DNA from 3 places in the Streptomyces sp. NPDC111507 genome. Region 3 is predicted to be linked to each of the others. Evidence: riboswitches for the same ligand, from Rfam matches in the RefSeq annotation. Region 3 holds a riboswitch; each other region holds the start of a gene.

Region 1 (4,726 bases), on a different contig from region 3:
GTTGTTGCGTTGGACATCTCCGTCGGCGGGGGTCCAGTCGGCCAGCCGGTCCGGCCGTGTCGGAAGTTCCCGATCGCGCTGACCTGCGTAGTAGCGCTCGCTCGCGTCGGTCAGGGCGTCCACTTCGGCGTCGGTGAGCAGCTTCTCGGACAAATACCAGCCACGCTCCGAATAAAGCCGGACATCTTCCTCGGACGGGAGCAGTTCGACTTCCTCGGCGGTAAGTCCTGAATGGTCGTACATTCCGCGACTCCTGTTACCGTGAATGGGGTGCAACAGCGACATCCACTCGCACGCTAGCGGACCACGGTGCGCCATGCTAGCGTTGCCGTGATTTTTTTCATGAAGACTTGACCGGGGGTTGCGGTGGCCATATTCGACAAGGATATTCGAATCCTGATCGCGGACAACAAAGACTTCCGCAACATCTGGCTCGGAGAAACGTCGGCGCATTTCGGCGGACAGCTGACCAGTTTTCTCCTACCCTTGATCGCGGTCACCTACCTCCATGCCGACGGCACGGGCGTGGGACTCGTCTCGGCGGTGCAGTTCGTCCCCGTCGTGGTGCTCTCGCTGATCGCCGGGGTCATGGTCGACCGGTATCCGCCGCGCCGCACCCTCGTCACCGCGAGTGTCGCCCAGGGTGCCGCGCTTGCGGTGCTCGCCGCGTTCCAGGCGGCCGACGGGCTGAACTTCGGCCAACTTGTTGTCGCCGCCGCCGTGATCGGTGTCGCCACCGTCTTCTATGAAGTCGCCTACCAGTCCACGCTGCCCAGGCTCCTGCCGCTGAACTCCATCGCCGCGGCCAACGGCCTGCACCAGGCGACGTATTCGGTCAGCACCCTCGCCGGTCCCGCCGCGGCCGGCTTCCTCGTCGGCCAGTTGGGGGTGTCACCGACCCTGACGGTGGCCGCCGCGTGCGCCGCCGGTGCCGCCGTGAGCGGTCTGCTGCTGCGGGGTGTCAAGGCCCCCGAACAGCCACGTGAGTCGGCGCTGAAGGCGATCGGCTCCGGGCTCCGCTACACGTGGTCCTTGCGCCCGATCCGGGACCTGTGTGTTCAGGCCGGCCTGTCGAACCTGCACGAGAAGGCCTTTCTGACCGTCTTCCTGGTGTTTGCCGTGCGTGATCTCGACATGAGCGGCACCGTCGTGGGCGTGATCACCGGCATCGGCAGTGTGGGGGCCCTGATCGGTTCGCTCTGCGCCACCCGGCTCACTCAACGGTGGGCCGTCGGCGGTGTGCTGGCCCTGGGTGCGGTGCTGGCCGCGGTGGGTCTGCTGCTCGTACCCGCCGTCAGCCAGGTCGGCGGGTACGTCGCCGTGCTCGCGTCGGTCGCCATGATGGTGAACGGCTTCGGTGTCGCCCTGTTCAACGTGTTCGCCGTCAGCCTGCGACAGGCCATTCCGCCGGAGCACCAGATCGGCGCGGTGACCGCGAGTTACCGCCTTGTCGCCCTGGGAACGCTGCCCTTGGGAGCCCTCGTCGGCGGTGCCCTGGCCGACGCCCTGTCACCCGGCACGGCGCTGTGGGCCGTCGGGATCTCCTACCTCGTCGTCTCCTTCTGGCTCACGTTCTCCCCTCTCCGCGGGGCTCGCACGCTGGAGGAGGCACAGAAGCTCGGTCGTACGACGGACACGCCCGAGTCCCAGGACGCGGACCGGTCCCCTTCGGTCTGAGAGCGAGGCCGGGGCCCGAACTCAGCTGGGTTCCGCCACCACTGACCCCCTGTTCGCAGGGGACCGGCCACCGGGTGCGAGAGGAAGATCACGCCAGGTGGCGCGGTCTTGGCCCCGCACCCGACACGCGGTACGGTCGGTGCGATATCGATGACGGCAAGACGGAAGCCGGTGGGAAACCGGCACGGTCGCGCCACTGTGAACGAGAGGCTCCAGCCCGCTGGAACCCCTTGTGAGTCAGACCCGTAGCCGTCGTCCAGTGCACCACCGAGATGGGACGCGAACTCCCGAGGAGGTCCTGCCATGGCGCAGACCGTCGCCCAGCCGACAACCACCACCCCCGTCGTTCCCGCGAAGCTGCCGCTCAAGGCGATTGCTCCGTGGGCGGTCTTCTTCGGCATTCTGATGCTCGTCCTGCTGTACTTCGTCGGTGCCGAACAGGGCGCCACCTCCGTCGTTTCCGGCTCGGACGTCCACGAGTGGGTACACGACGCCCGCCACCTTCTCGGCTTCCCCTGCCACTGACCGAGGGGACCCGCAGCACTGCCATGAACTCCGCAACGGTAAGAAATCTGCTCGTGCGGGGCATGCTGGCCGGCCTCGGTGCCGGCCTGCTCGCCCTGGTTGCCGCCTACTTCCTCGGTGAGCCGAACGTCGACAGCGCGATCAGCTTCGAGGAAGCCCACTCCCACGAGCACGAGATGGAGATCGTCTCCCGCTCTCTGCAGTCCACCGCCGGTCTCGCCACCGGCGTCCTGGTCTACGGCGTCGCCTTCGGCGGTATCGCCGCGCTCGCCTTCGCCTTCGCGCTCGGCCGCGTCGGCCGCTTCAGCCCGCGGGCGACCGCACTGCTGCTGTCCGGCTGCGCGTTGATGGCCGTGTACGTCGTGCCGTTCCTGAAGTACCCGGCCAACCCGCCGTCGGTCGGCAACCCCGACACCATCGGCAAGCGGACCACCCTGTACTTCCTGATGATGGTGCTCAGCGTGCTCCTCGCGATCGCCGCCACCATCCTGGGCAAGCGGCTGGCACCCAGGATCGGCACCTGGTACGCCACCGTTGGCGCGGTGGCCGCTTTCGCCGTCGTGATCGGTCTGGCGTACGCGTTCCTGCCGGTCATCAACGAGGTGCCGAAGGACTTCCCGGCCGCCCTGCTGTGGCGGTTCCGTCTCTCCGCACTGGCCATCCAGACCGTCCTGTGGGGCGGATTCGGCCTGGTATTCGGCGAGTTGGCCGAGCGGTTGCTGAATCCCAAGCCGGTGAAGGCCGCCGCGAGCGGACGGGTCGCCGTCCCCAGCTGACACGACCCACCACACGAGTCAGGCCCCCGGAACCATCCGGGGGCCTCTCGCGTTCTCCGCGGTCTCGTAAGTCCCCTGCCGTCGGGGCGTGTTCCGTGGACGTTGGAAGTGGTCGCCCTCGGCGCGGTCAGGAAGCGAACTTCCTGACGGCGTCAGGGCTGACGGGGGTGAAGAAGTTGACGAGGTTGCCGTCGGGGTCGCGGAACAGCAGCGAACGGTTCCCCCAAGGCATGGTGGTGGGCTTGTTGACGAAGTCCTCCACGAAGCCGGTCAGGTTCTCGTACACGCCGTCCACGTCGTCGACGAGGAACTCGATGATCACGGAACGGTTGTCGGACGGACGGGCGGCGTCAGGCGCGAACAGCGGCACGGTGCGGACGCCGGCGATCGCGAGAGTGGCCGACGCCGTCCTGAGCTCGGCGAAGTCCTGGTGGGACCAGCTCGCCCGGGTGCCGGTCGCGCGCTCGTAGAAGTCGACGAGGCGTGCGACATCGCCCGTGATGACGCGGATCGAGACGAGGTTCACGATGATCTCCAGTGCGTTCGGTGGGATGCGTACGCACGGAGACTAGGAGGGATAGCGGACACATTCCGCCCGGTATTGCGGGCACACTTCTGAACATGCCCAGGCCCACAGCTCGCGTGCTGACCCTGCTGGAACTCCTGCAGTCGGGCGGCACCAGGACAGCCGCCGAACTCGCCGAGCGGCTAGACGTCGACGAACGCACCGTGCGCCGGTACGTGGACCACCTGGTCGACCTCGACGTGCCCGTCGAATCGGTGCGCGGCCGCTACGGCGGGTACCGGCTCGCCCCCGGACACCGCATGCCTCCGCTCATGCTCGGCGACGACGAAGCGCTGGCCGTGCTGCTCGGCCTGATCGCCGGTCGCCGAGCCGGGCTGCCGACGACCACGGGCACCGCCCAGGAGACGGCCACGGCCAAGATCCGGCGGGTCCTGCCCAAGCGCCTCGCCCGACGACTCGACGCCGTGCTCGACTCCCTCGCCTTCACCGCTCCGCCCGATGAGACAGCCGCACCGCAGAGCGCGGTCCTGCTCTCGATCGCCGACGCGATCCGCCATCGCCGGCCGATCTCGATCCGGTACACCGCCGCAGACGGCCGGCACAGCGCCCGCACGGTGCACCCGTACGGGCTCGTCGTCCACTCGGGCCGGTGGTACGTAACCGGTGCGGAGCCCGAGAGCGGTGAGGACCGCACGTTCCGGCTCGACCGCATCGCGGACGCGAGGTCCCTGCCCGGCTCCTTCGAGCCGCCCGCGGGAGTCGATCCGGCGCGACGCGTTCTGTCGGGGTTCGCCGAGGCCCCGTACCGGCACGAAGTGATCCTGAGGATCCGGGGGACGGCCGAGCAGATCCGTGTCCGGCTTCCGGCGAGCCTCGCGATCGTCGAGGAGCAGCGGGCAGCGGGCCGTGCGGACGGTGATGGCGAGCTCTGGTCGCGTGTCCGGTTGCGTGTGGAACGGCTCGACTGGTTGCCTCCGGTGCTCGCGTCGCTCGATCTGCCCTTCGTCATCGAGCGACCTGACGAGCTCCGCGATCTCGTCGTCGCGCTCGCCGACCGGCTGGTGAACTCCGCCCGGTGGCGCCCGCCCGACGTACGACCGGTGCCGTGAGCCCACCGCCACCACCGCCATGGCCGGCGCCGGTGGCGGTGCAGGGTCGTGCTGGTGTCACGCGGGCAGTGGCTGTTCGGCCCAGATGGTCTTGCCGGTGGCGGTCTGGCGAC
Region 2 (4,726 bases), on a different contig from region 3:
CGATCGGCATCGGAGCGCTCGTGCCGGCGGCCATCATGTCCATCGCGGCCGCGAACCTCTTCACCCGCAACATCTACAAGGACTTCATCAAGCCGGACGCGACCCCGCAGCAGGAGACCAGGGTCTCCAAGCTGGTGTCGCTGCTTGTGAAGGTGGGCGCGCTGGTCTTCGTCCTGACGATGGACAAGACGGTCGCGATCAACTTCCAGCTCCTGGGCGGCATCTGGATCCTCCAGACCTTCCCGGCGCTGGTCGGTGGCCTGTTCACCCGCTGGTTCCACCGCTGGGCGCTGCTCGGGGGCTGGGCGGTGGGCATGCTGTACGGCACGCTCGCCGCGTACGGGGTCGCCTCGCCGACCCAGAAGCACTTCGGCGGCAGTTCGAAGGAGATCCCGGGCATCGGGGAGATCGGCTACATCGGTCTGACGGCCTTCGTCCTGAACGCCGTGGTCAGCGTCGTCCTCACCTTCGCCCTCCGCGCCTTCAACGCGCCGGACGGCGTCGACGAGACGTCTCCGGAGGACTACACGGCGGATGCGGGTGACGCGGGCGTCGCGACGGAGCTGCCTCCGGCCACGGCGGGTTCCGCCCACTGAGCCCGGGGCTGCGCCCCCGTACCCCCGGTGGGTTCTTCGACTGCGGGTGAGCGGGTGCTTGGCGCGCAGCCGCGGAACCGCATCAACAACCCCCACGGGCCGTCGGACATAAATCCGGCGGCCCGTTCCCGCGCCCTGTTGCACACTCACCGGCATGGACATCCGCATCAGACACGCCCACCCCCACGAATACGACCGCATCGGCGAGATCACCGCACAGGCCTACCTCGGCGACGATCTGCTCGACTTCGGGGAGAGCGACGAGTACCTCGGCGAACTGCGAGACGTGGCGAAACGAGCCACCGCCGCGGAGGTCCTCGTCGCCGTGGACCACGACCACGACCACATCCTCGGCGCCGTGACCTTCGTACCGCGTGGCGGCCCCATGGCCGACATAGCCCGCCCCGGCGAAGCCGAGATCCGTATGCTCGCCGTCGCACGCGAGTCCCGCGGCCGAGGCGCCGGCGAGACCCTCGTCCGCGCCTGCGTCGACCACGCACGCGCCACCGCGGGCTGCGTACGCGTCGTGCTCTCCACCCAGCGCACCATGCACGCCGCCCACCGCATCTACGAACGCCTGGGCTTCACCCGCACCCCCGACCGCGACTGGAACCCGCTCCCGGAGCTCGACGACATCACTCTCCTCACCTACGAGTTGACACTCTGACACCGGCACGACACAACATCTGGTGGTGTCACCGCAGCCCGACACAAGATGTATGCTCATGCTCGCTGTCGTCGCAGGGGAATCCGGTGCAAATCCGGAACTGTCCCGCAACGGTGTACTTGTACGTGTTCGCACACCCGCGCCCACGTACTCGCGTCAGTCCGAGGACCTGCCGACAGCGCGCCCGGCCATCCGGCCCGGGTGCATGACGTCCGGGCCTCGCGGAATGGGCCGGTGGACGCGACGCCGTGTGCGCTCGTGAGCTGCCCTGCCCTCCGCCAGGCCCCGTGCCGAGCGAGGGAGAGCCCCAAGTGACCATCGCGCCAGCCGACCCGGCTTCAGCTACCGCTTTCGCACAGCAGGAGCGGAAGCAGGTCCCGGTGGAGACGGACGGTCCCGGTACCACGCTGCTGCGTACCCTGACCGACCTCACCGCCGACCTCCCCGGCGCCGACCCCGGCCGGGTCGCCGCCGCCACGCTGCGCGGCCGGTCCGCGCACGCGGACGACACGGAGCTGCGCGAACTGGCCACCGAGGCGGCCGCGGGCCTCATCTCCGAGGACCCCGTCTACTCCCGGCTCGCGGCCAGGCTGCTGACGATCAGCATCGCGGCGGAGGCCGCCTCGCAGGGCGTCACGTCCTTCTCCGGGTCGATCGCCGCGGGTCACCGCGAGGGCCTGATCGCCGACCGTACGGCGGAGTTCGTCCGGCTGCACACGGCCCGGCTGGACGCGCTGATCGACACCGACGGCGACGACCGCTTCGGCTACTTCGGCCTGCGCACCCTGCACAGCCGCTATCTGCTCCGGCACCCGATCACCCGCAAGGTCATCGAGACGCCCCAGCACTTCATGCTGCGCGTGGCGTCGGGCCTGGCCGAGGACGACACGAACCGGGCCCTGGACGAGGTCGCGGCGCTCTACGGGCTCATGAGCCGTCTCGACTACCTCCCCTCCTCCCCCACGCTGTTCAACTCCGGTACGCGGCACCCGCAGATGTCGTCCTGCTACCTCCTCGACTCCCCGCTGGACGAGCTGGACTCCCTCTACGACCGCTACCACCAGGTGGCCCGCCTCTCGAAGCACGCGGGCGGCATCGGTCTTTCCTACTCCCGGATCCGTTCGCGCGGTTCGCTGATCCGCGGTACGAACGGGCACTCCAACGGAATCGTCCCGTTCCTCAAGACCCTCGACGCCTCGGTCGCCGCGGTGAACCAGGGCGGCCGGCGCAAGGGCGCGGCCGCGGTCTACCTGGAGACCTGGCACTCCGACATCGAGGAGTTCCTGGAGCTGCGCGACAACACCGGTGAGGACGCCCGCCGTACGCACAACCTGAACCTCGCGCACTGGATCCCGGACGAGTTCATGCGCCGGGTCGACGCCGACGGGCAGTGGTCCCTCTTCTCGCCCTCCGACGTGCCCGAGCTGGTCGACCTGTGGGGCGACGAGTTCGACGCGGCGTACCGCGGGGCGGAGGCGGCCGGCCTCGCCAAGAAGACCATCCCGGCCCGTGACCTCTACGGCCGCATGATGCGCACCCTCGCGCAGACCGGCAACGGCTGGATGACCTTCAAGGACGCCGCCAACCGCACCGCCAACCAGACGGCGGAGCCGGGCCACACCGTCCACTCCTCGAACCTCTGCACCGAGATCCTGGAGGTCACGGACGACGGGGAGACGGCGGTCTGCAACCTCGGCTCGGTCAACCTCGGCGCCTTCGTGGTCGACGGGGACATCGACTGGGAGCGGCTGGACGAGACGGTCCGTACCGCCGTCACCTTCCTCGACCGTGTCGTCGACATCAACTTCTACCCGACCGAGCAGGCCGGCCGGTCGAACGCGAAGTGGCGGCCCGTCGGCCTCGGCGCGATGGGCCTGCAGGACGTCTTCTTCAAGCTGCGCGTCCCCTTCGACTCCCCGCAGGCCAAGGCCCTCTCCACCCGGATCGCCGAGCGAATCATGCTCGCCGCGTACGAGGCCTCGGCCGACCTCGCGGAGCGCAGCGGCCCGCTCCCGGCCTGGGAGAAGACCCGTACGGCCCGTGGCGTCCTGCACCCCGACCACTACGGCGTGGAGCTGACCTGGCCGGAGCGCTGGGCGGCCCTGCGGGAACGTATCGCCGCGGTCGGCATGCGCAACTCCCTCCTCCTCGCCATCGCGCCCACCGCCACCATCGCGTCCATCGCGGGTGTGTACGAGTGCATCGAGCCGCAGGTGTCCAACCTTTTCAAGCGCGAGACGCTCTCCGGTGAGTTCCTCCAGGTCAACTCCTACCTGGTGGACGAGCTGAAGAAGCTCGGCGTGTGGGACGCGCAGACCCGCGAGGCGCTGCGCGAGTCCAACGGTTCGGTGCAGGGCTTCACTTGGGTCCCGCAGGACGTCCGCGACCTGTACCGCACGGCCTGGGAGATCCCGCAGCGCGGCCTGATCGACATGGCCGCCGCCCGCACCCCGTTCCTGGACCAGGCCCAGTCCCTGAACCTCTTCCTGGAGACGCCGACCATCGGCAAGCTCTCCTCGATGTACGCGTACGCCTGGAAGTCGGGCCTGAAGACGACGTACTACCTGCGCTCCCGCCCGGCGACCCGTATCGCCCGTGCCGCCCAGGCGCAGGCCCAGCCCGCGAAGACCATCCCCGTGCAGGCGATCCCCGACGAGGACGCCGTCGCCTGCTCCCTTGAGAACCCCGAGTCCTGCGAGGCCTGCCAGTAATGAGCTCTACCGAAAAGAACCTGCTCGACCCGGGCTTCGAACTCACGCTCCGCCCCATGCGCTACCCGGACTTCTACGAGCGCTACCGGGACGCCATCAAGAACACCTGGACCGTGGAGGAGGTCGACCTCCACTCGGACGTGGCCGACCTCGCGAAGCTCTCGCAGGGTGAGCAGCACATGATCGGCCGGCTGGTCGCGTTCTTCGCGACGGGCGACTCGATCGTGTCGAACAATCTCGTGCTGACCCTCTACAAGCACATCAACTCCCCCGAGGCGCGCCTGTATCTCTCCAGGCAGCTGTTCGAGGAAGCGGTCCACGTCCAGTTCTATCTGACCCTGCTGGACACCTACCTTCCCGACCCGGAGGACCGCGCCGCCGCCTTCGACGCCGTCGAGAGCATCCCCTCGATCCGTGAGAAGGCCGAGTTCTGCTTCAAGTGGATGGACTCGGTGGAGAAGCTGGACCGTCTGGAGACCAAGGCGGACCGGCGTCGCTTCCTGCTCAACCTCATCTGCTTCGCCGCGTGCATCGAGGGCCTCTTCTTCTACGGCGCCTTCGCGTACGTCTACTGGTTCCGCAGCCGGGGTCTGCTGCACGGTCTCGCCACCGGCACCAACTGGGTGTTCCGCGACGAGACGATGCACATGTCCTTCGCCTTCGAAGTGGTGGACACCGTGCGCAAGGAGGAGCCGGAGCTCTTCGACGACCAGCTCCAGCAGCAGGTCACCGACATGCTGAGGGAGGCCGTC
Region 3 (4,726 bases):
GGAATCCGCCGCAGATGCCCAGCACGGGCCGCCCCTCGGCGGCTCTGCGCAGGAGGGCGTCCGCGAGTCCGCGCTCGCGCAGCCACTCCAGCGCCTTCACCGTCCCCCGGGTCCCGGGGACGACGACGAGGTCGGCGTCGGCCAGCTCCTCGGCCCGGTCCACGAACCGCACGACGACACCCGGCTCGGCGGCCAGCGCGTCCAGGTCCGTGAAGTTGGACATCAGCGGGATCGCGCAGACGGCGACGCGCAGTACGTCCTCGCCGACGGGGGAGGTCACCTGGGACTCCCGGACCGCTCCCCGCAACGACACCCGCAGCCCGTCCTCCTCGTCGATGCCGAGGCCGTGCCGGAACGGCAGGACGCCGTACGTACGCCGTCCGGTGAGGCCGTGGAGCATGTCGAGCCCCGGCTCCAGCAGGGAGACGTCCCCCCTGAACTTGTTGACGAGGAACCCGGCGACGAACTCCTGGTCCTCGCGCGACAGCAGCGCGACCGTCCCGAAGAACGAGGCGAACACACCCCCGCGGTCGATGTCGCCGACGACGAGCACGGGCAGCCGCGCATTGCGCGCGATCCCCATGTTCACGATGTCGGTCCGCCGCAGATTGATCTCGGCAGGACTGCCGGCCCCCTCACAGATCACCGCGTCATACGTGCCCCGCAACTCGGCGAGACAGTCCAGCACGGTGGTGAGGAGGGCTTCCTGGCGCCCGCCGTGGTAGCCACGGGCCGTCATCTCACCCACGGGCCTGCCCATGAGGACGACCTGACTGCTCCGGTCGCTGCCCGGCTTGAGCAGCACGGGGTTCATGAGCGCGGTCGGCTCCACCCGGGCGGCCTGTGCCTGCATGGCCTGCGCGCGCCCGATCTCGGCGCCCTCGCGCGTCACGAACGAGTTGAGGGACATGTTCTGTGCCTTGAAGGGCGCGACCTTGACGTCCTGTCGCACCAGCCACCGGCAGATCCCGGCGGTCACGACGCTCTTGCCCGCGTCGGAGGTGGTCCCGGCGACGAGCAGCCCGCCGCTCATGACGTACGCCCCTTCCTGAGAAGCCTCTGTACGAGCAGCCGCCCGCCGGCGCTCACGCCGAGGGCGAGCCAGCCGACACGGCGTGACAGCCGTACGGCCCGCTCGATGTCGTCGACGTGCACGGCGCGCCCGGCGCCGTTGAGTTCGGGCCGGTGCTCGACGCGCCCGCCGTAGGAGAGGGTGCCGCCCAGGCGCACCCCGAGCGCCCCCGCGAACGAGGCCTCCACGGGCCCGGCGTTGGGGCTCGGATGCTTGACGGCGTCGGCGCGCCAGGCTCGCAGGGCCCCTCGTGGACTGTCACCCGCGAGAGCGGCGAGCACGGCGGTGAGACGAGCCCCCGGCCACCCGGCGACGTCGTCGAGCCGAGCCGAGGCCCACCCGTACCGCCGGTACCTGGTCGACCTGTGACCGACCATGGCGTCAAGGGTGTTGACGGCCCGAAAGCCCACGAGCCCCGGGACTCCGGCCACGGCACCCCACACCAGGGCGCCCACCACGGCGTCGGAGGTGTTCTCGGCGACGGACTCCACGACGGCGCGCGCGATGCCGTCGGCGTCGAGGGCCTGGGGATCCCGTCCGCACAGATGCGGCAGCCGCTCCCTGGCGATCTCGATCTCCCCGTCCGCGAGGGCGTCACCGATCGCCCGGGCCTCCCGCCCGAGTGTGGTGCCCCCGACGACGGCCCAGGTGGCGGCGGCCGTCAGCGCGAGGGACGCGGCACGTGAGGGGCGTACGGCGCGGGAAGCGACGGCGGCGAGTCCGGCGGCACCGCCCACACATACGGCGGTGTGCAGGGCGCCCCACCCGCGGTGGTCCCGCCACAGCACCCGCTCCAGGGCGCCCGCGGTCCGCCCGAACAGGGCGACCGGATGCCCCCGGCGGGGATCGCCGAGCAGCAGATCGCCGAGGAGGCCGGCGGCGGCGCCGTACGCGTAGACGCGATCGGCACGCACGGGGTCAGCCGACCGTCAGGTCGGGTGGAACCGTCGCTCGGGGGGCACTTGGGCAGCCGCGCATGGCGTTATGTCCTCACTCAGGGTGTCCACGCCCTGGTTCGACGAGACCGGCGGGGAGAGTTCCTGGCTCCCGGGGAGTTCCTTCCCCGGTCACAGTGGCGGGACCGCGCCGGATTCACACCGGCTTCCTCTTCTGTCGCCGTACTTGGCTCCGGCAGTCCACCACGGGTTGGAAGACCCGTCAACTTGCTGTTGACCTGCGCGGGGAGAGTGTGCGAAGGCCCACATACAGGTGGGGTGCGGGACGGTGATCCGTCCCGCACCCCACGCGAAGTGACGCCCGTTTTGGGTTACTTGCCGACGATCAGGAAGATGCCGTACGCCACCGCCGCGGCGCACGCCGCGAAGCAGACGTACGCGCCGGTGACCGCGAGGGTCGCGGAGCCGCCCTGGGCGGACGCGGACTCGCGCTTGGAGAGTCCGACGATGCCGAGGGTGAAGAGGCCGACGAGGCCGACGGTGGTCACGAGGCTGACTCCGAAGACGGAGCCGAGGGCTGCCCAGTCGATGTGCATGCTGTTCTGTCCTTACACCGTGGCCGGGCGGGTGGGCTCCGCGTCCGGGGACGGGATGGTGGTCTTCAGGTCGCCGGACAGGCCGCCGGTGACGGGGCCCGCGGGCGGCGGGGTGACGGCGGCGACCGCGGCGGTGACGACGCCCGCGGGTTCGGCGTCGACGTCGTCGACGTCGTTGACGTTGTCGACGGTGACCGGCTGGCGGCGGGAGAGCTTCCAGATAGTGCCGGCGCCGGCGACGAGCAGCGCGCCGGTGAGGACGATGCCCCAGGTGCCCTGCTTGGTGAGGAACTCGGCGGAGGCACCGGCCAGACCGGCGGCCGGCAGGGTCAGGCCCCAGGCGACGAACATCCGGGTCGCGGTCGACCAGCGGACCACGCCGCCCTTGCGGCCGAGGCCCGAGCCCATCACGGCGCCGGAGCAGACCTGGGTGGTGGAGAGGGAGAAGCCGATGTGGGAGGAGGCCAGGATGGCCGTCGCGGCGCTGGTCTGGGCGGCGAAGCCCTGCGGCGGCGCGAGGTCCGTGAGGCCCTTGCCCAGGGTGCGGATGATGCGCCAGCCGCCCAGGTAGGTGCCGAGCGCGATGGCCGTACCGGCCGAGACGATGACCCACAGCGGGGGGTTCGAGCCCGGGGCGATGACGCCGCCGGTGACCAGGGCGAGGGTGATGATGCCCATCGTCTTCTGGGCGTCGTTCGTGCCGTGCGCCAGGGAGACCAGGCCGGCGGAGGCGATCTGGCCGGCGCGGTACCCCTTGGCGGTCGCCTTCTCGTCGGCGCGGTTGCCGATCCGGTACGTCAGCCGGGTGGCCAGCGTCGCGGCGAGTCCGGCCACGATGGGCGCGGCGACCGCGGGGATCAGCACCTTGGTGACGACGGTCGAACCGTTCACCGACGACCAGCCGGCCGACATGACCGCGGCGCCGATCAGGCCGCCGAACAGTGCGTGGGAGGAACTGGAGGGCAGACCCAGAAGCCAGGTCAGCAGATTCCAGAGGATGGCGCCGACGAGCGCCGCGAAGATCACCTGGACGCGTATGCCCTCTTCGTTGATGATCCCGCCGGAGATCGTCTTGGCGACCTCCACGGAGAGGAACGCGCCGACGAGGTTCAGCACGGCGGACATGGCCACCGCCGTCTTGGGCTTCAGAGCGCCGGTCGAGATGGTGGTCGCCATCGCGTTGGCAGTGTCGTGGAAACCGTTCGTGAAATCGAACACGAGAGCGGTGACGATCACGATTCCGAGGAGGAGCGTGATGTGTTCCATTTACCCAGGCTTCTGTTTGACGTCAGTGGCAGGTGGACCGTAGGCAACCTGAGTGAACGGAAGATGAACTGGGGCGGGCGTTGGGGTGTACCAAACGGTGGACCGCCCCTCCGCTTGTGATGACCAGTGTGCGGGAGGGGCGGTCCGACGGTTTACCAGATGTTCGAACGGAGGCGGAATATCGGGTTCCGCCGGAGGTTGTTCGAGGGCTTCTAGCCCGCGGCGAACTGCTTGAGCCGGCTCATGGATCCGTTGAAGAGATTCTGGTCACCCGGGAGCGTGCCGTTGTTGTCGTACTGCCAGAACGTCCACGTCGACCAGCCGGCCGGCAACGCGCCCGTGTCCGCCGAGTCGTAGCGGGCGAGCCAGAGGGCGTGGTTCGCGGCGAAGGCGCCGCTGCCGCCGGTGCAGGTGTTCCACCAGTGGGTGGTCGTGTAGATGACGGGACGGCGGCCGGTCTCCCGTTCGAGTTCGTCACTGAACGCCTGGATCCAGCTCACGATCCTGGCCTTGCTCAGGCCGTAGCACTTGTGCTTCTTGTCGTACGGGTTGTACTCCATGTCGAGCGCGGGCGGCAGCGTCCAGCCGTCCGCGCGCCAGGCGCCGCCGTTGCGCACGAAGTACGCGGCCTGGGTGGCGCCGGACGACTTGTCCGGCACCGCGAAGTGGTAGGCGCCGCGCAGGATCCCCGCGTCGCGCGCTCCGTCGTACTGCCGGCCGAAGTACGGATTGCGATACGTGTGGGACTCGGTCGCCTTCACATAGACGAACCGGGCGCCCTTCGCTTTCGCGCTCTGCCAGTCGACGTTCTTCTGGTGCGAGGAGACGTCGTGGCCCTTGGGGTTGGCCGCCGCGGCGACCGGGGTCCCGGTGAGGACGGTCCCCGCGGCGGTGAG

Evidence for each region. A riboswitch is a leader RNA that binds a small molecule or an ion and turns the genes downstream of it on or off. The one in region 3 is predicted to bind cobalamin.
Region 1: it holds a riboswitch for cobalamin, as region 3 does, so the genes downstream of both, ACZ7M2_RS23280 (CbtB domain-containing protein) here and ACZ7M2_RS00350 (cobalamin biosynthesis protein) in region 3, are expected to answer to the same signal.
Region 2: it holds a riboswitch for cobalamin, as region 3 does, so the genes downstream of both, ACZ7M2_RS08445 (ribonucleoside-diphosphate reductase subunit alpha) here and ACZ7M2_RS00350 (cobalamin biosynthesis protein) in region 3, are expected to answer to the same signal.

The regions. Positions count from the first base shown of each region.
Region 1 is NZ_JBVKBU010000005.1:444,656-449,381, reverse strand. It holds gene ACZ7M2_RS23290 (phytanoyl-CoA dioxygenase family protein) at 1-243, opposite strand, end outside; gene ACZ7M2_RS23285 (MFS transporter) at 367-1,677, shown strand; cobalamin riboswitch at 1,797-1,945, shown strand; gene ACZ7M2_RS23280 (CbtB domain-containing protein) at 1,981-2,202, shown strand; gene ACZ7M2_RS23275 (CbtA family protein) at 2,226-2,978, shown strand; gene ACZ7M2_RS23270 (VOC family protein) at 3,106-3,504, opposite strand; gene ACZ7M2_RS23265 (helix-turn-helix transcriptional regulator) at 3,600-4,613, shown strand; gene ACZ7M2_RS23260 (SpoIIE family protein phosphatase) at 4,671-4,726, opposite strand, start outside.
Region 2 is NZ_JBVKBU010000002.1:206,051-210,776, forward strand. It holds gene mctP (monocarboxylate uptake permease MctP) at 1-596, shown strand, start outside; gene ACZ7M2_RS08440 (GNAT family N-acetyltransferase) at 751-1,263, shown strand; cobalamin riboswitch at 1,316-1,454, shown strand; gene ACZ7M2_RS08445 (ribonucleoside-diphosphate reductase subunit alpha) at 1,575-3,974, shown strand; gene ACZ7M2_RS08450 (ribonucleotide-diphosphate reductase subunit beta) at 3,974-4,726, shown strand, end outside.
Region 3 is NZ_JBVKBU010000001.1:65,228-69,953, reverse strand. It holds gene ACZ7M2_RS00355 (cobyric acid synthase) at 1-1,033, opposite strand, end outside; gene ACZ7M2_RS00350 (cobalamin biosynthesis protein) at 1,030-1,986, opposite strand; cobalamin riboswitch at 2,088-2,228, opposite strand; gene ACZ7M2_RS00345 (hypothetical protein) at 2,340-2,564, opposite strand; gene ACZ7M2_RS00340 (inorganic phosphate transporter) at 2,577-3,830, opposite strand; gene ACZ7M2_RS00335 (lysozyme) at 4,043-4,726, opposite strand, start outside.